3 regions of the Collibacillus ludicampi genome follow, and region 3 is predicted to be linked to each of the others. Evidence: a T-box and tRNA genes for the amino acid it is inferred to sense, from the RefSeq annotation. Region 3 holds a T-box; the other regions hold tRNA genes.
What was found. A T-box is a leader RNA that pairs with one kind of tRNA and senses whether it is charged. The one in region 3 lies ahead of leuS (leucine--tRNA ligase), so its partner is inferred to be a tRNA-Leu.
Positions count from the first base shown of each region.

Region 1: it encodes a tRNA-Leu, which carries the amino acid that the T-box ahead of leuS (leucine--tRNA ligase) is inferred to sense. The anticodon was not compared.
Region 2: it encodes a tRNA-Leu, which carries the amino acid that the T-box ahead of leuS (leucine--tRNA ligase) is inferred to sense. The anticodon was not compared.

Region 1 covers NZ_BOQE01000001.1:2,178,521-2,185,173, forward strand. Annotated here, with positions in the region: rRNA gene DNHGIG_RS10950 (16S ribosomal RNA) at 1-121, shown strand, start outside; rRNA gene DNHGIG_RS10955 (23S ribosomal RNA) at 299-3,358, shown strand; rRNA gene rrf (5S ribosomal RNA) at 3,419-3,535, shown strand; tRNA gene DNHGIG_RS10965 (tRNA-Lys) at 3,598-3,673, shown strand; tRNA gene DNHGIG_RS10970 (tRNA-Gly) at 3,679-3,753, shown strand; tRNA gene DNHGIG_RS10975 (tRNA-Leu) at 3,759-3,844, shown strand; tRNA gene DNHGIG_RS10980 (tRNA-Arg) at 3,850-3,926, shown strand; tRNA gene DNHGIG_RS10985 (tRNA-Ala) at 3,968-4,043, shown strand; gene DNHGIG_RS10990 (methyltransferase family protein) at 4,221-4,757, shown strand; gene DNHGIG_RS10995 (GNAT family N-acetyltransferase) at 4,839-5,720, shown strand; gene DNHGIG_RS11000 (VOC family protein) at 5,771-6,145, shown strand.
Region 2 covers NZ_BOQE01000001.1:2,766,216-2,772,868, forward strand. Annotated here, with positions in the region: gene DNHGIG_RS14025 (metallophosphoesterase family protein) at 1-477, shown strand, start outside; gene DNHGIG_RS14030 (AAA family ATPase) at 474-1,952, shown strand; gene DNHGIG_RS14035 (hypothetical protein) at 1,927-2,172, shown strand; gene DNHGIG_RS14040 (DNA repair protein RecN) at 2,175-2,825, shown strand; tRNA gene DNHGIG_RS14045 (tRNA-Ala) at 3,014-3,089, shown strand; tRNA gene DNHGIG_RS14050 (tRNA-Phe) at 3,096-3,171, shown strand; tRNA gene DNHGIG_RS14055 (tRNA-Cys) at 3,184-3,258, shown strand; tRNA gene DNHGIG_RS14060 (tRNA-Leu) at 3,267-3,354, shown strand; tRNA gene DNHGIG_RS14065 (tRNA-Val) at 3,362-3,436, shown strand; gene DNHGIG_RS14070 (hypothetical protein) at 4,037-4,216, shown strand; gene DNHGIG_RS14075 (monovalent cation:proton antiporter family protein) at 4,430-6,262, shown strand; gene ytxC (putative sporulation protein YtxC) at 6,413-6,653, shown strand, end outside.
Region 3 covers NZ_BOQE01000001.1:3,915,430-3,922,082, forward strand. Annotated here, with positions in the region: gene DNHGIG_RS19930 (D-alanine--D-alanine ligase) at 1-494, shown strand, start outside; gene leuS (leucine--tRNA ligase) at 584-3,046, opposite strand; T-box leader at 3,106-3,342, opposite strand; gene DNHGIG_RS19940 (SAV0927 family protein) at 3,556-3,849, shown strand; gene DNHGIG_RS19945 (glycosyl hydrolase family 18 protein) at 3,986-5,290, opposite strand; gene DNHGIG_RS19950 (cob(I)yrinic acid a,c-diamide adenosyltransferase) at 5,446-6,021, opposite strand; gene DNHGIG_RS19955 (class I SAM-dependent DNA methyltransferase) at 6,315-6,653, opposite strand, start outside.

The sequences.
Region 1 (6,653 bases), 1.7 Mb from region 3:
AACACCCGAAGTCGGTGGGGTAACCTCTTTGAGGAGCCAGCCGCCTAAGGTGGGGCCGATGACTGGGGTGAAGTCGTAACAAGGTAGCCGTATCGGAAGGTGCGGCTGGATCACCTCCTTTCTAAGGATGTTATGACGAGGTTCGGCTCACGCCGAACAATCTCCCTACACGATTTGGTTTTGAGGAGTGAATCCTTCACTTGCTCCTTGAAAACTGGATAACGAATATGAGAAGACATTGCAAAGGGAACTGCATAGCAGTTTGCAATGGAACTGGAATCAACCGAGTCACTTTGTAGATTAAGCTACGAAGGGCGCACGGAGGATGCCTTGGCGCCAGGTGCCGATGAAGGACGGGGCTAACGCCGATACGCCTCGGGGAGCCGTAAGCAGGCTTTGATCCGGGGATTTCCGAATGGGGCAACCCACCCCGCGTAATGGCGGGGTATCCACTGCTGAATCCATAGGCAGTGAGAAGGTACACCAGGGGAACTGAAACATCTTAGTACCCTGAGGAAAAGAAAACAACAGTGATTCCCTCAGTAGTGGCGAGCGAACGGGGAAGAGCCTAAACCGCATGTGCTTGCACAGGCGGGGTCGTGGGCGTCTCACGTGGAGTTACCAATCCTTTTCGTAAGAGAACGGCTTGGAACGGCCGACCAGAGAGGGTGACAGTCCCGTATCTGAAACGAAGAGGACTCGAGACGGACCCCGAGTACCGCGGGACACGAGGAATCCCGTGGGAATCCGGGAGGACCACCTCCTAAGGCTAAATACAACCTGGCGACCGATAGTGAACCAGTACCGTGAGGGAAAGGTGAAAAGCACCGCGGGAGCGGAGTGAAAGAGAACCTGAAACCGTGTGCCTACAATCAGTCGGAGGGCGATATCCGCAAGGATGTGCCTGACGGCGTGCCTTTTGTAGAATGAACCGGCGAGTTACGATTGCGTGCGAGGTTAAGGCGGGAAGCCGGAGCCGCAGCGAAAGCGAGTCTGAAGAGGGCTAGAGTACGCAGTCGTAGACCCGAAACCGTGTGATCTATCCCTGTGCAGGATGAAGTGCGGGTAAAGCCGCATGGAGGTCCGAACCCACGCATGTTGAAAAATGCGGGGATGACGTGGGGATAGCGGTGAAATTCCAATCGAACTCGGAGATAGCTGGTTCTCCCCGAAATAGCTTTAGGGCTAGCGTCGGAGCAGAGACATGGAGGTAGAGCACTGATTGGGCTAGGGGCCTTCGCGGGTTACCGAACTCAGTCAAACTCCGAATGCCATGATCTCGATCTCCGGCAGTCAGACTACGAGTGCTAAGATCCGTGGTCAAAAGGGAAACAGCCCAGACCATCAGCTAAGGTCCCCAAATTCCGGTTAAGTGGGAAACGATGTGGCGGTGCACAGACAACCAGGATGTTGGCTTAGAAGCAGCCACCATTTAAAGAGTGCGTAATAGCTCACTGGTCGAGTGACGCTGCGCGGAAAATGTAACGGGGCTCAAACCGGATACCGAAGCTATGGATGAATCGTTCGTCACCGTGGACGTCATGGTGTATAAGACATTTTCTGCGAATGCTTTCCGCAAGGATCCTTCAAAAGCATTCGCCAAAATCGCCCGCTCAAACCGCGGGTGGCCATGAGTCTAGGGTGATGAACGATCCGTGGTAGGGGAGCGTTCTCATCGGGTTGAAGCTAGACCGTGAGGACTGGTGGACTGATGAGAAGTGAGAATGCCGGTATAAGTAGCGAAAAGACAGGTGAGAATCCTGTCCACCGAAAGCCTAAGGGTTCCTGGGGAAGGCTCGTCCGCCCAGGGTTAGTCGGGACCTAAGCCGAGGCCGAAAGGCGTAGGCGATGGACAACAGGTGGAAATTCCTGTACCACCTTGCAGCCGCTTGAGCGATGGAGTGACGCAGAAGGATAGGGTGAGCGGACGATCGGATGTCCGTGCAAGCAGTGAGGCTGAGAGGCAGGTAAATCCGTCTCTCGGTAAGGCTGAGCTGTGACGCCGAGCGAATTCAAGTAGCGAAGTCCCTGATTTCACGCTGCCAAGAAAAGCTTCTAGCGAGGCTGCTGGTGCCCGTACCGCAAACCGACACAGGTAGGCGAGGAGAGAATCCTAAGGTGCTCGGAAGAACTCTCGTTAAGGAACTCGGCAAAATGGCCCCGTAACTTCGGGAGAAGGGGCGCTCCGGTAGGGTGATGAGCCCGAGGGAGCCGCAGTGAAAAGGCCCAAGCGACTGTTTAGCAAAAACACAGGTCTCTGCTAAGCCGTAAGGCGACGTATAGGGCTGACGCCTGCCCGGTGCTGGAAGGTTAAGGGAAGGGTTAGCGAAAGCGAAGCTCTGAACCGAAGCCCCAGTAAACGGCGGCCGTAACTATAACGGTCCTAAGGTAGCGAAATTCCTTGTCGGGTAAGTTCCGACCCGCACGAATGGCGTAACGACTTGGGCGCTGTCTCGACGAGAGATCCGGTGAAATTGTAATACCTGTGAAGATGCAGGTTACCCGTGGCTAGACGGAAAGACCCCATGGAGCTTGACTGTAGCTTGATATGGAAGATGGGTATCTCATGTACAGGATAGGTGGGAGGCTTGGAAATCAGGGCGCCAGCCTTGGTGGAGCCGCCGTTGGGATACCACCCTTGAGGTACTGATCTTCTAACTTGTGCCCGTCATCCGGGCAAGGGACAATGTCAGGCGGGCAGTTTGACTGGGGCGGTCGCCTCCTAAAAGGTAACGGAGGCGCCCAAGGGTTCCCTCAGCGCGGTTGGAAATCGCGCTTCGAGTGCAAAGGCATAAGGGAGCTTGACTGCGAGACATACAGGTCGAGCAGGGACGAAAGTCGGGCTTAGTGATCCGGCGGTTCCAAGTGGAAGGGCCGTCGCTCAACGGATAAAAGCTACCCTGGGGATAACAGGCTTATCTCCCCAAGAGTCCACATCGACGGGGAGGTTTGGCACCTCGATGTCGGCTCATCGCATCCTGGGGCTGTAGTTGGTCCCAAGGGTTGGGCTGTTCGCCCATTAAAGCGGTACGCGAGCTGGGTTCAGAACGTCGTGAGACAGTTCGGTCCCTATCTGCCACGGGCGCAGGAAGTTTGAGAGGAGTTGTCCTTAGTACGAGAGGACCGGGATGAACCGACCGCTGGTGTCTCAGTTGTGGTGCCAACCGCATCGCTGAGTAGCTATGTCGGGCCGGGATAAGCGCTGAAAGCATCTAAGCGCGAAGCCCCCCTCAAGATAAGACTTCCCACTCGGTCAACGAGGTAAGACCCCCTGAAGATGACAGGGTGGATAGGCGGGAGGTGTAAGCACCGCGAGGTGTTGAGCTGACCCGTACTAATCGGTCGAGGGCTTAATCTAAACGGTTTATGGTTCCATATCTCATATTCGTGTCCAGTTTTCAGGGAGCAATCCCGACAGTCTGGTGATGATAGCGGAGAGGACACACCCGTTCCCATCTCGAACACGGAAGTTAAGCTCTCCAGCGCCAATGGTACTTGGGGCGGGAGCCCCCGGGAGAGTAGGTCGTCGCCAGGCTGAACCCATTTACTAGCGGGTGGTAGAGCGCTTGCCTAGTATCCGCTTACCTCCCCCTGAATGAGCCATTAGCTCAGTTGGTAGAGCACCTGACTTTTAATCAGGGTGTCGAAGGTTCGAGTCCTTCATGGCTCACCAGAGATGCGGAAGTAGCTCAGTGGTAGAGCATCGCCTTGCCAAGGCGAGGGCCGCGGGTTCGAGTCCCGTCTTCCGCTCCATACATGCGATCGTGGCGGAATCGGCAGACGCGCACGTTTGAGGGGCGTGTGGGTTTATCCCGTGGTGGTTCAAGTCCACTCGATCGCACCATACATGTGCCCGTAGCTCAGCTGGATAGAGTGTTTGACTACGAATCAAAAGGTCGGGAGTTCGAATCTCTCCGGGCACGCCACAGTTGGACGCCACACAAAGGAACCCCATTGTGAGGGATCTGGGGGTATAGCTCAGTTGGTAGAGCACCTGCCTTGCAAGCAGGGGGTCAGCGGTTCGAATCCGCTTACCTCCACCATCGTTTTTTTAATAATCCGAAATAAAAAGGAATGTAACGGATGACTGGAAAACCCGCCGCAAAATTACGGCGGGTTTTCCCTTCTGATTTATCCATAATTGATCGAATTTTGTTATAATAATACCGCAATGCCTCAATTTCTAATGCCGATAACCGATACGGAGTTGATGCAAAAATATGCTCGTATATGTACCGCTTCTCTTGTATTTTTTACTGGAGTTTGTGCGGCGTGACGCGATAAAAGAAGAAAGGAATAACAGGGGTTCATCGATATTAATCGGCGTATCCTTCTTTTTAATGATTGTCATACCGCCACGTATTCACGTGTTTCAGAAGTCGGGAAACACCGAAACCTTTTTTTTCTATTCCGGTATAATCGCAAGTTTTCTGGGCATATGGATTCGTTATTCGGCTATGAAGACATTAGGAAGATTTTATAGCCGAAACGTAAGTATTCAGGGAGAACACCAATTGATTCGGGAGGGGTGGTACCGATTGATCAGACATCCCGGTTATTTAGGCACATTCATCACTTTTCTTGGGTATGGATGCGCGACAAAATCATGGTTATCGATCCCGGTTATAATTATTCTGTTTTTTATGGCATACGCATACCGAATACATATTGAAGAAAAAGTACTGGTTTCGCGGTTCGGGCAAGATTACATCGATTATCAAAAACGTACATGGAGAATGATTCCTTATGTGTATTAAAAGAGATAATTCCATGTATTTATGTAATTAAGAATCGTGTGAATCGTGTTTTTTATCGTTTATCGGAGAGGGGAAATTCAGATGATTACGATCAAACGGCTTAGCGAGTGCACATTTGAGCAAGGTGTGCAGGCTTGGAACGACGCGTTCAAAGGCTACTTTTTCGATGTGACAACGTCAGTGGATGCGTTTACAGCTCGACTGGGGAGAGAGGGACTTTCGCCAGCTCTTTCGATTGTTGCGTTTATTCATGATCAACCGGTTGGGCTCGTGTTGAGTGGGGTCCGTATAATCGATGGCAAAAAAGTTGCCTGGAACGGCGGTACCGGTGTTGCCCCCCAATTTCGCGGACAAGGGATCGGTAAAGTGTTAATGGAAGCGGCATTAAAGATCTACCAAGACGAAAAGGTAGACATAGCGACATTGGAAGCACTGAGTCAGAATGAAGGCGCTATTAAACTTTATCGGAAAATGGGGTACAAAATCACCGATCGTTTACTTTTCTTCTACCAGGAAGGCACTTTTGCGAATGTTCCTTTCATGAACAGAGGGAACCCATCATATCAAATAAAATCCGGTATCCCTCAAGATGTACGAACGCTTTCTTTCTATAAGGGGATGTACCCGTGGCAATGCCAATGGCAGAGCCTATCAGTCGGAAAATCGGATATTGTACTTGATGCAAATGGCGGAGAAGTTGGCTATGTATTGTACACAAAAACATGTGACGAGTCAGGGAAACCAACAAGAATCAATCTTTTCCAATGTGAAGCAAAGCCAGGGCGTGAAGATGCTGACGATATACTTCGATGTTTGTTAGCTGAAGTCTATGCTCCATTTGATGCCTCTCTTATCAGAGGAACATTTAACCTGCCCGCCTCCAATAATCGGGTCGTTAAATTGCTTAAAGAAGCGGGATTTACCATAAAAACTGAACAGGTTATGATGAAACGAACCATATAGGAAAATGAATGGGCACTCCTGTCAAAAAACATGAAAAAGGAGGAGTCATCATGGTCTTTGAATTTTCCGGGATCGATCATGTTCAATTGGCTGCACCAAGAGATTGCGAAGAAAAGGCACGAAAATTTTTCGGTGATTTGTTAGGGTGGACGGAGATACCTAAACCAGAAGAGTTGAGAAAACGGGGGGGAGTTTGGTTCCAGTGTGGGAAACATCAAGTACATATTGGCATAGAAGATGATTTTCAACCTGCCAAGAAGGCTCATCCAGCTTTTCAAGTAACGAATCTCAGCGCACTACGAGAGCATTTGATTCAACAGGGAGTAGCTGTTAAGGATGATGATGCATTGGAAGGCGCCATTCGTTTTTATATAGATGACCCATTCGGAAATAGGATTGAATTTTTAGAGTGGATACATAAGTAATTTTTCTCTTTGAACAATTGATCGGCTTGAGCCGATCATTTATTTCAGCTACATCAGCTAACGTTGTTATGAGTACATGAGAATGATTTTGTGAACATGTAAATTCAAAAATTCAGGATTCTTGATCATGGAACTATAATCGTGCGATATCATTCCGTTACATCGAAATGTAGAACTTTTTTGTAATGATTATAATTTTTGCGCAACCCCTTCATTATTTTGGTATATTATGGTATAGTTGAATTAGGATATTTTGTTCTGTTCTTGATATGGGGTAGGGAGAAGAGAAAAAAAACGCGTTCTATATACATTTTCAAAAAAATGAATGCAAGGAGGGAGAATGTTATGACTGAACAAATTATGGGTGCTCTGCTCTCTGTCGGAGTTGTCACCTTGCTCGGTAAAAGCATCGATTGGTTATTGAGAAATACCTTTTCTTCATATGTACCGATTGATTAAACGGATGCCTCAATGAAGGCTTCTTTTTTTGCGGAAAATCGGGATAAAA
Region 2 (6,653 bases), 1.1 Mb from region 3:
GGGGTGGCCCATACGGTCGTCGACCAGATCGTAGAAACGGCCGCCGACATGACATTATGCGGCCACAATCACCTCGGGTTTCCCCCGGTTGAAACGAACGGCAAGGTGTTTTATAACCCAGGAGGCTTTGTGCGTCTGTCCAATCACCCCGTAGACGTTCAACGCATACCTCAAGCGCTGCTTATCGACGTGACTGACGGTTCCCTGACGTACCGTGCGATTCCGCTTGAGAGTGCACCGAATGGCGAAGAGGTCATCGATTGTTCGAAGAAAGAAGAGGCGGCATTCATGGAGCAGCGACTTGCACAGTTTGTGCAAGGAATCAAAGCGGCGGGGGATTATAAGGCGGTCGATATCGGAGCGATTCTCAATGAAATTGCTGATCGAGACGGGTTGCCCGCCGATGTGCGCGAGGAAGCGATGAGGCGGATCGCCGCCGCGGAAGAGAGACTGGCGGCAGGGAGTGCGAATCGATGAAGACAATCAAGAAGATCATCATTGAAAATTTCCAGTCACATGAATATAGTGAACTGGAGTTTGATAACGGATTGAATGTGATTATCGGTGCATCCGACCAAGGAAAGTCATCTGTCATCCGTGCGCTTCGATGGGTATTGTACAACGAACCCCGCGGCGCCGATTTTATACGCGTCGGCGCCAATCATGTGCGAGTGACGATTTACATGAATGACGGCTTTATCGTAACGCGTGAGAGAACCCCGTCCAAGAACCGATATATTGTCACAAGTCCGGATGGGGATGAACAGATCTATGAGGGATTTGGGAACAGTGTTCCGCAAGAGGTGATCACTGCTCACGGCGTGGAGAAAATCATGCTGGATGAAGGGGAAGAGAAGATGTTGCATCTCGGCATGCAACTCGATGGCCCTTTTCTCCTTTCAGAATCAGGAGCGGTCAAGGCCAAGGCGATCGGTCGATTGAACGGCGTGCATATTATTGACGCGGCACATCGTGATACTTCCCGTGATCTTGCGCGTTTGCAACAGGATGAGAAAACATACCGCGAACAATTGCATGCTTTGCAAGAAGAACTCGAACAGTTTCAAGACCTCGCCTACCTGGAAAATATACTGTTTCTCGTTGAAGAAAAACAGAATCGTGTGCAGCAGCTTTCCACGAGGCTAGCCAAGCTAAAGCAGTTGCGTGATGCCATGCAGGAAAATCATAGGCAGTTGGAAATCGCCGAACGGGTGTTGCAACAAACGGAAAAGTTAACGGATATTGTTGGACTATGGGAATGCGCGGTGCAAGTGAACGAGAGGGTAAAACGGCTGCGGTTCTTACGTGAGAAACTGCAAAGTATTCGACGTGAACTCGCATATTGTGCAAAAATCGAACAGGAGACAAGAGAACTCGAACGCGCTTCTCAGAAAGTAACGAGTTTACAACAAGTATTAAATAAACATCGACTGCTTCAACAAATGTCAGGGAAGTGGAAGGAAGTGAATCGATCCCTGGCTCTTGTTGAACGTGTCTTGGAACGAACAAAAGATGTGGAAAAGGGGATCCATCTCTATGAACGTTTGATCCGCCTTGGCATGAAACAAAAGACGCTTCGGACTTCTTATGAAAAACTGCGTCTGATTGAGCGAGACACGCAAGTGGTTGAACGCTATTTGACACGCTTGGCGGAAATCGATCGCGCCGAGGAGAAACTTGCTCATTTAACTAAGTTCATCGATCGTCTCCAAAGGCTCGCTTCCTTGCGAAACCAGAAAGCAGAGATTGAAGAACGTCTATTCAGGGCCGATCAATTTCTTAAGGAACATGCACGTGAAATGGAGAAACAATTAAACGCTTACCAGATTTTATTGAAGCGCTCCGGTACATGCCCGGTTTGCTTCTCACCGATCGATGAACATACAACCGAACGGATTTTAGAGGAGTTTACAGGGGGAGTGGAAGATGGAAGAGAAACTCGCGGAACTTAAAGAAGGGCTCACAAAAGCACGTGACTTGCGTTTGCGAGCCGAGACGAAAAAAGAAAATCTGCTCAAGCAGAAGGAAGATATTCTCACGCAGATACAAGCGGAAGATGTTGACCCGGAACAGCTCGATGCGGAAATCAGCAAGTTGGAGAATGAAATCGCAACACTTACGGAGGAGATCCATGCGTTGATTCCCTGGGATTTGATCAAGAGAGGGGAATGATGATGGACATTACAGTCGCAGTCCGCGAACTGCGTGCCGCTTATCATCGCCGACTTGGAGAGCGGGACGCGATCTTGCGGAAAATTGAGCAAACGGAAGCGAAATTGACCCAGTTGCAGAAGGAAATGGAGATCTTGGTGCAGGTGAAAATTTTACTGCAACAATCGTCCCATTTTGCCCGTGAACAGGCGCGCAAGCAGATTGAAGGGATGGTCACGCAAGCGCTTCAATATATATTTGGCGATGAAAACATGGAATTCCGAGTCGAGATTGAAGAAGTGCGCGGTCGCGCGGAAGGCGAATTTTATGTTGTCTCGTTATACGGCGGAGAGATTCCTGTGCAGACGCGTCCTCAAGATGCCAGAGGAGGAGGAGTCGTCGATGTGATCTCACTCGCTTTACGCGCTGCGCTGCTTCAGGCCACACGGATGGAAGGGCCGATCATTCTCGATGAACCGGGCAAGCATGTATCTGCGGAGTACAGTCGGAATGTAGCCCAGTTTCTTAAAGAACTGTCGGCGGCATTCGGACGGCAAATCATCTTAGTCACACATAACGCGGAACTCGCTTCGATGGGGGACGTATCCTATCTGGTAGAACTGCGCGAAGGGCGAAGTCATGTCACGCCTTTTCATGCGACGATGTTGGCGTGATGACGTGGGATTGCGAATGCGAACCCGCACGAATCAAAAAAAGGGGCTTGGTGAACCAGGCCCCACTTTTACATGCGTATCGTACAGAATCACAACTGACGATGCATGGATTTCGGAAAAATGTTTAATTGCACCATATTACCTCTTGAAACATTCTATATATGAATGTATAATGGATGTTGTCAGTCGGGGTCGTAGCTCAATTGGTAGAGCACTGCGCTGGCAGCGCAGGGGTTGAGGGTTCGAGTCCCTTCGATTCCACCATCGACTGGCTCGGTAGCTCAGTCGGTAGAGCAGAGGACTGAAAATCCTCGTGTCGGCGGTTCGATTCCGTCCCGAGCCACCATTTTGATTGATTGGCGCCATAGCCAAGTGGTAAGGCAGAGGTCTGCAAAACCTTTATTCCCCGGTTCGAATCCGGGTGGCGCCTCCAAGTAAACTGCGGGTATGGCGGAATCGGCAGACGCAACAGACTTAAAATCTGTCGGGAATTATTCCCGTGCCAGTTCAAGTCTGGCTACCCGCACCAATCGTATGCGGCTATAGCTCAGAGGGAGAGCACCACCTTGACACGGTGGGGGCCATAGGTTCGATTCCTATTAGCCGCACCAGATCTTATCAATGAGCGCCTTTCACTCAGTGGATTCTGAGTGGAAGGCGTTTTTCTTTTGAACATAAAGGGGTTTTTGACATATTTATTCCTTGATAGTAGCCATTCATGCCGTATGCGGCGGTGCCATATGATCTCCACGAGGCACGAACGGAAAGCATACTCCCTCCAAACTACACTTTTTAGATAGTCCCCAATGCCGCAAGCGGCGCTATCAGAGGATGAAAAGTTTCTTGTGCGGGAATAGAGATTTAAGCTGCCTAATGCAACGGAGTATCTTTTGGGTGGGTTGTATCGCTTTGCAGCGCAGAGGTGAGTTGAAGGTCGTTCCGCTTCCTATTGCTCTCGTAAAGGGGGTATATGCTTTGCGCGTAATAGCGACTTTGAAGGTCGTCTCGCAACATTTGAATAATATTCCATGCGAGACGACCTTCACGGAGCATGAGCGCAAAACATATACCCCAAAGACGACCTTCATCGAACCCAAGCGCAAAGCGATACACCCACCCAAGCACTCATTTTCAAGGTAGGTCTTATTTGAAGAATTCGGACATACATATAGGAAACAAAAGGACAAGCCAAGAAAGTGGAGGTTTTCGATATGGATGTTCTTGTTGTCATGCTTCTGTTGATAATCGCTATGTTATCCGGAGGGGCTTTTGCTACAGGAAATTATTATATTGGATTTTGCGCACTTTCCTTTTCCATGATCTTAATGATTCCCATGTTGACAATGAAGTCAGAACATAAAAAGAGATTGCGGCGAGGAATGATCCGATAAAAAACCATATACGAAATTAAAGAATAAAGATATCAAATGGCCTTTAGCGTTAGATGCTAATGGCCATTCTTGTTGCAGGAGAAGTTCGTTTTGAGTAAGGAAACTTAGATTGGTATATCCTGTTCGTAAAAGAGACGGTTTCTTAGTGTTGTCAATCCGCGATTTGTTCGAGATACTCATAAGCATACGGATTTGAATGATGGGAGGTCTATCATGGAGGATCATATATCGATCACTTCATTAATGTTGGTCGTTGGCATCGCATTTTTAGTCCCTATTCTTCTTCATCGTTTTCGTTTAGGGATGATACCTGTTGTGGTTGCAGAAATCGTTATGGGAATCATCATCGGAAAAAGCGGATTGAATCTGATTACCGAAGATCCCTGGTTAAAGCTTTTATCATTGCTTGGTTTTATTTTTCTCATGTTTCTCAGTGGAGTAGAAATCGATTTTGACCTTTTGAAAAATAAGACCGGCAGAAAGAATCAAAATGTTGCAAATCCATTTGTGATTGCAACATTGGTTTTCATAGGAATTCTCGTCACTTCACTGTTGCTCTCTTATGGGATGGTTTGGGGAAATTTTATTAAAGAACCTTTTCTCATGACGTTGATCATAGCAACGATCTCGTTGAGAGTCGTTGTACCGGTCCTCAAAGAACGGAGGGCTACGGAAACTCCCTTAGGACAGACCATTCTCATCATCGCCGTGTTATCTGATTTTGTAACCATGATTTTATTGTCTGTTTATATTTCGCTTCTTGCACATGATGTCAACAAAGTCATCATGCTTTTAGCCTTTTTTGCTGTTGTCGTCGCTTCGTATTATGTATTTCGCTATTATTCAAGGAGGCAATTGTTCTCCCGTCTGAGAAAAGGGACGATTCAATTAGGCACACGAGCTGTTTTTGCTCTTATCCTCTTGTTTGTGGTATTATCCGAATCCTTCGGCGCGCAAAATATTCTTGGTGCTTTTCTTGCCGGTGTGATTGTCTCTTTGCTATCTCCAAGAAAAGAGTTTCTCCATCAACTGGATTCTTTCGGGTATGGATTTCTGATCCCTATTTTTTTCGTTATGGTTGGCGTAAAGCTAGATATCAGGCAAATTTTCGCGCAACCATCCATGATTATGTTAATCCCTGTCTTGTTAATCGTATTATTGATCTCCAAAATGCTTCCGATTCTCATCTTACGTCGGTGGTATCCCTGGCGAGAAACGATCGGCGCCGGGGTCTTGCTAACATCAACGCTCAGTCTGGTCATTGCAGCCGCCACCGTTGCACACGACCTTGGCTTAATAAAAGACGAGTTAAAAAATGCACTCATTCTGGTCGCGGTGATCACCAGTTTTATTTCTCCTATCCTTTTTAATCGAATCTACCCAAAGAAAGAAGGAAGGAAGAAGAAGATATCCATTATTGGAGCCAACACGATTACATTACCTGTCGCTCTTCGTTTACAAACGGAGGGATTTCAGGTCACTGTCTTTTCCGAATGTGATCAAGGAATAATAAAGGAACGCAGGGAAATATTTAAAAAAATCCCTTTCGTTGAACTTCCGTCCTTAGATCCATCAATTTTACACGATCATGATGTTTTTCAAGCGGATGTAATTGTTGTTGCATCAGAGGATGATCGCCGTAATGTAGAGATCGGTCATCATGCCTTACAAGAAGGAACGGAGCAGGTTGTTGTGCGCGTTGAGAATCCGGAATTGCAAGAGTCCGTGACTGGAGAAAAGATAACGATATTTTCAACCATGTATTCCGTTTGGACATTGTTAAAAGCGATGGTGGAGCATCCAAGTGCAGTCAGGTTGTTTTCCCAGCCAGACGGTTCCATTCAAGAAGTGGTTGTCAAAAATTATAAATATCATCATGTTCCGCTTCATCAGCTGTCGTTCCTGGGGGATGCTCTCATCCTGCGGATTTACCGAATGGATTCCTTCATGATCCCTCATGGTGATACCCGGTTGCACTTAGGCGATCGTCTTTTAATCAGTGGAAGTTTGGAAAATATCGTTGAGATAAAACAGGAATTGGAATGAAACTTTTCAGTCTAAACAAAGGGACAGCCATCAGCTCGCGGCTGTCTCTTGTTACAGGTATAGAGATTCTAACATCGACATATACTGGGTAACAATACGAGAGGTACGGGATGTGCAAAGTGAACGTGTCTGCGAAAAAGGAGTGAGAACGTGTACGCTGTTTCGATTGGTACCATGAAATATATCGATGTATTGGCGGATTATCTTGAAGAATCATTGGATAAACTCCGGGAACGCGGCGGATCTGTTATTAAAGGGTTTCATGTTCGCGGCAAATTTCCGTACCTTACATATCGCATCGAAAAAGTGGAACGAGAAGACGAAACGGTTCCCCTTTTCTTGGCACAATCCCTCACCCGTTTTCTGACGGAAGTTTGGGAACGTGATCTGT
Region 3 (6,653 bases):
AAGACAGAACATCCCTGAAGGCTGCCATCCAAAATGCGGCAAAATACGATCGCAAATTGATCGTGGAAGAGGCTGTTGACGCCCGTGAAATCGAAGTCGCCGTACTTGGCAACGATGAACCGCGCACATCCGTACCCGGAGAAATCATCTCTTCTTCCGAGTTTTACGATTACAACGCCAAATATAACGACGGGAAATCCACACTGATGATTCCCGCCGATCTCACGCAAGAGCAGACAGAGACAGTCCGTCATATGGCAAAAATCGCTTTTCAGGCGATCGACGGTTCCGGCTTATCCCGTGTGGATTTCTTTCTTGAACGTAAGAGCGGCAAATTTCTAATCAATGAGATCAATACATTCCCAGGGTTTACGATCTATTCGATGTATCCGAAACTGTGGGAAGCAACGGGAATCCCTTACGATAAGCTGTTAGATGAACTGATTCGGCTTGCGCTCGAACGTCACCAGGAAAAAAATCAAATGGGCGAGTGAAATCATACTGATAAAGGAACCCCAGAGGCATACAAGCCTGCTGGGGTTCTTTTTGTTCCGACGTGAAATACGTCTTTCTATACACAATCTTAACTGACCACGAGGTTGACCAATTTATCAGGGACAACGATCCATTTTCTGATCGTTTTTCCTTCCAATTGTTCTTTCACTTTCTCGCGGTTAAGAACGAGCTCTTCTAATTCTTCGCGTTTAAGTCCTCTTGGGACGACAACCTTGTCACGCAATTTCCCGTTGATCTGAATTACATACTCGATTTCTTCCTGCACCAACGCCGCCGGATCGTACTCAGGCCATTTTTGTTGATGCACGCTCGTTTCATGACCGATCTTATGCCACAATTCTTCGGTGATATGTGGTGCAACGGGCGCCAACAAAAGGATCACAGTCTCAATCGCATCCAGCTTTGTTCCCACATCCGCATCTTCGGGATAGGAATAGATCGCGTTAACGAGCTCCATGATCGCGGAAATCGCCGTATTGAACTGATAGCGTGTGCCTATATCCTCCGTTACTTTCTTGATCGTCGCATGTGTCACTTGAAGCAATTTCTTCTCTGCAGGAGAGGTCGCCGAAGCGGGTTGACGTACGGCGAACATCTCGCGGTGTTGCTCCACCATCCGCCAAACGCGGCCGAGGAAACGATGTGCCCCCTCTACCCCTTGATCGCTCCAATCGAGATCACGATCGGGCGGCGCGGCAAACAGAATGAATGTTCTGGCTGTATCTGCCCCGTACTTCGCGATTATTTCTTCCGGAGAGACAACGTTCCCCTTCGATTTCGACATCTTCGCTCCATCTTTGGTGACCATCCCCTGTGTCAAGAGGGATTCGAACGGCTCGTCAAATGAAACCAGACCTGCATCGTACAACACTTTTGTGAAGAAGCGCGAATACAAGAGATGCAGGACAGCATGTTCGATACCGCCTATATATTTGTCGACTGGCAACCAGCGGTTCACAGCTTGAGAATCGAATGGTTTCGTATCATCCTTCGGTGAAATATAGCGTAAATAATACCATGATGAATCGATAAACGTATCCATCGTGTCCGTCTCGCGCGTTGCCGGTCCCTGGCATGTCGGACAGGTCGTATGCAGGAATTCCTCATTCGTTTTGAGAGGGGACAGATTTCCTGCAGCGAATGAAACCTCTTTCGGCAAAATCACCGGAAGCTGTTCTTTGGGTACAGGGACGGTTCCGCAACGGTCGCAATAGATGATCGGGATCGGCGCTCCCCAGTAACGTTGGCGCGAAACTAACCAGTCGCGAATGCGGAAGGAAACCGCCGCTTTTCCGACACCTCGTTCCTCAAGATGGGCCACGATTTTCGTCAACGCTTCTTGATTCGACAGTCCGTTAAACTTGTCCGAATGGACGAGAACACCTTCACCTGTGTATGGAGTTTCTAACGGTTTGTTCAATTCCTCACCCTGCGGTTCGATCACCACGCGAATCTCCAAACCGTATTTGGAAGCAAAAGAGAAGTCGCGCTCATCGTGAGCGGGAACCCCCATGACTGCCCCCGTACCATAGTCGGGAAGTACATAATTCGCGATCCAAATGGGCAGTTTTTCCCCCGTTAAAGGATGAATTGCGTAACGTCCGATAAACATGCCCACTTTTTCCGCATCGGCTGCCGTTCGCTCGATATCGGAGGTCTTGCGAATCTCTTCCACGAAACGGGTGACTTCTTCCTCTTCCTCCGTTCCCTCTACCAACAGTTTCACCAGTTGATGCTCAGGCGCCAAGACGAGGTATGTAACGCCATATAACGTATCAGGACGTGTAGTGAAGACCGTGATCGAATCGTCGGATCCTTCGATTGCAAACTGTACTTCGGCACCTTCGGATTTGCCGATCCAGTTGCGTTGCATCGTAATGACTTTCTCCGGCCAGCCGGTCAACTTGTCGAGATCCTTTAACAAACGATCCGCATAATCGGTAATGCGCAAGAACCATTGTTCTAAATCACGCTTGACGACTTCTGTGCCGCAACGCCAGCAAGCGCCGTCTTCCACTTGTTCATTGGCAAGAACGGTCTGGCAGTCAGGACACCAATTCACCGCTCCTCTCTTTCGATAAGCCAATCCTCTTTCATAGAAAAGAAGAAACAGCCATTGCGTCCATTTGTAATAATCGGGCGAACAGGTGGTCACCTCGCGTTCCCAATCATAGGAGGATCCCAATTCTTTTACTTGTTTGCGCATGAAATCGATATTGTCATACGTCCAAACAGCAGGATGCACTCCATTTTTGATCGCAGCATTCTCTGCAGGCATACCGAACGCGTCCCAGCCCATCGGATGCAAAACATTGTAGCCCTGCATCCGCTTGAAGCGAGCGACGACATCCCCTATGGAATAGACGCGGACGTGCCCCATGTGCAAACGTCCGGATGGGTATGGGAATTGTTCTAAACAGTAAAAATACGGTTTATCGTCTTCATCCGAAGTTTTAAATGCGCCTGTTTCTTGCCAGATTTTCTGCCACTTTTTCTCTATATGAGCAGGTGAATATGTATGTTCGTTCATTCTAGCCCTCCTTCACGTTCCATTAAAATAATAAAACCTCCCACCCCCAGTAATCAATGACTAGGGACGAGAGGTTAGGATCATCGTAACCTTTCCCGCGGTACCACCCTTTTTAGCACAAGAATTCTTGTGCTCACTCAAGCATCCAATAACGCGGATGAAACGGTGCCAAGTACTACGGTTCTTCCCAGACACAGCTCCGAGGCGAGTTCACCTTCGTGACATGACCGACTCGCACCAACCGTCGGCTCTCTTGACATGCACATCAGGCTACTGATCCTCTTCATCACATCATTCGACAAAGATGTCGTATTCGATTTTTTGTTAGTATACTCACATTGTTTCCACTTTGTCAATAAACGAAACATCAAATGCAGAATTTTACATGAAGATGCATTTTCATTTTTATAAAAGAACTAAAAATTCTGAGACCAATTTGCAAAAATGGTTGTCTGACTGTTGATATTTTTAGTTATAATTCATATAATTGTCTCAAAGGAGGGGATGCCATGGAACACATTTTGTTCGATGAAATGGAAACGACCCGTACACGTCACATCGGTTTCATCAGTGGGGGAAAACGTTTTGACTTCATGTTGACTTTTTCTGAACACTTTCTCGGTAAGACCGTTGTGCTGTGTCTGCAGTCGAAACGGGGAGATCTTCTCGACAGTCACGATGTTCACGATGTCGATCTTCTCTGCCGAAAATTCGCCATGACTCCCGAAGATGCCTCACACTTATCCAACGCATTGCAAACGATGATCTCCGATGAATTCATTCGCCCACAATATATGGATTGACATACAGAAAACGAGAAAGCGATTCCACTTTCTCGTTTTTCTTTTAATTACGAATATTGACTCTCTCATCAACCGCCCGAGACGTTTTAATAATATGGGAATCGGTGGTATGCGCGCGCATGTGACAGCGGGATGATCATGAGAATTGACCGACCTTTTGACGTACAGTGAATGTTTTCTCAAGAAGCGCCCAATTCTGCGGAAAGGGACAACCGAGAACCCAATAACTGATCCCCCGCACTCCCATTTCTTGAACAAGATGAAATTTCGCCATGACAGAACGCGCATCTTCAAACCAAACCTGACGAAATTCTCCTCGCTCTCCGCGATACGTATAGGTAGGGGATGCGGACGCATGATGCCATTGAATCACAGCCCCCTGATGAATCGCCATGTTCACAGCCGCCTTTGGAGCGATTCCTCTGGCACGTATGCCGGGAACGAACGGGGTTGACCAATCATACCCGTAGAGCGCCATTCCCATGAAAATCTTGTTGGCGGGAATCAAAGAAATTGCATACTGTAATACCTTTTTCACAAGATGAAGCGGTGCAATCGGTAAAGGAGGACCTCCTACAGATCCCCAATCATATGTCGTAATCATTACGCTATCAGCGAGCGTACCTAATGTATTATAGTCGAAGGCTCCCATCCAACGGCTCTGGAAATCATCATTCATCTTAGGTCCCAGTGTAAGCGACACAGAAATTCCTTTCGGTTTCATGAAAGCGGCAAGTCCGCGAATGAAATCATTATACAATTCTCGATCTTCCGGATACATATGCTCAAAATCGACATGTACGCCCTGATATCCCTTTCTGCGAATGACGTGAAAGATGTTTTCATAAAGGGTTTGTTTGATACCCTCTCTATTCATGATCGCACGGGCGAGTTCAGGGTTGAAACGGTTCCCGTCAAAATTGCTGACGGTCATATGCGGCATCACAGCCTGACGTTTCACTTCAGACAACAAATGTGTATCGGATACATCCACGAGACGGCCGTCCTGAGTAACACGATAACTATATGTGGACAAATAGGTGATATGCGGAGCGACATCACGAATGACTTCTGCGTCTGCTTGTGTACCTGTTGGTATGATGTACGCGTTCACTTCAATCTCTCGTTTTTCACGAATCGGAACAGGTAACCAAACCGTTTGTCCTTGTTTGAATCCAGTCCGTTGTATGCTTTCGTTCGATCCTACAATGATTCGCGGTGGAACGCGAAATTCCCGTGCAAGAGTATCGATCGTGTCTCCTTCCTGTATGATATAAGGAACGAGAGTGGCCGCTGGTCCGGCCGGAATCAAAAGATGTAAACCAGGCACGATTCTGTCGCTTGGGAGTTCATTCAGCTCCCGAATCTTTTCCGGCGTTCCCCCATAATCTTTCGCAATGGAAATAAGGGATTCCCCCGGTTTGACAACATGTACAAACAAGCATATCCCCCTCCTGAAAAACTGTTCACGGAGCGGGGTGTACCCGCCCTTACAGCGCATTTTCGATTACATATGGATCTACCATAGGCTATTCGGGGGCTTTCGTCTATGTGCAAAAAAAAAACCACACAGGTGTGTGGCAGAATATGTTACACTTACTTGAAAACTTCTTCCCCGCCTTTATATTCGGTATCAGTTACACCTGTACGTACATTGCTCGCGCGAGCCATCGCAAAAAAGAGATCGGAAAGGCGGTTTAAGTAGCGGCGAATCTCCTCATTGATGGGTTCCATTTCGGCAAGTGTGACCACGCGTCTTTCCGCTCTTCGTGCGACGACTCGGCAGATATGTAAAGCGGCCGACGGCCCGGATCCCCCAGGAAGAATAAATCGTTTGATCGGTGGGCATTCGCCATCATACTTATCAATCAACTTTTCAAGCTTTGTCACATGATCGCCATTGATTTTGTACGATAGGTCGTACCCTTCCGGTGCTTTCACAAGTGCCAGATCAGCGCCGGAATCGAATAACTCGTGTTGAATTTCTGTCAAATCTTGTACCATGTCATGGAACTTTGCTTCTTCCGTTTTCAGAAGAACGAGCGCCTGTCCGACGAATGCATTCAATTCGTCGACCGTTCCGTAAGCTTCTACACGGACAGAATCTTTCTTGACTCGCCCCCCGATAACACCAGTCATTCCTTGATCTCCTGTACGCGTATAGAGTTTCATATGTGCCCTCCCGTTTTAAATAGAAAAGTCTGCATGAAAAATGGTATGGCGGGCGTTTCCTTTGCACTCGCGCTTGATGGCGATCCCCTCGCTCTAAATATGTCGCGAGATGAACTTCCATCTCGTTTGACGCAAAAGCGTACGCCCGACCTGAAAACAGTTTTAGTCTGTCTGGTGTCAAACTGCGGCATGGAGTTATTATGAAAAGGCTCCCGAAAAAGCCTTAAATGGCACCAAACGTAGCGGCATCACGATAACGATTGTAAGTAAGTCACGTTGACCAGGCGTATATGTCACTTACGTGCAACAAAGAACCAGCGTTCCGATGTGTCTGTAGGCTTTTCAAAGCTGAAATCAGCAAATACTTCGACCGTTTGAAATCCCGCATCGTACAACCATTCCACAACCCGTTCACACGGGTACGCCCTTTGAAGGTGTTGTTCTTGAAAACGACGATACAAACCGTCACCAACTTCGGCAAAGAATGTGATGTCATATTCAACGAGACAACGGGTACCATCAAAAGAGCTTTGCCAAATATAAGCGATTTCCGGCCGCACTTCATAAAACACCTGATCACCTAAAAGATGCTCCAATTTGTACGGCGTATGCATGTCAAAAAAGAATAACCC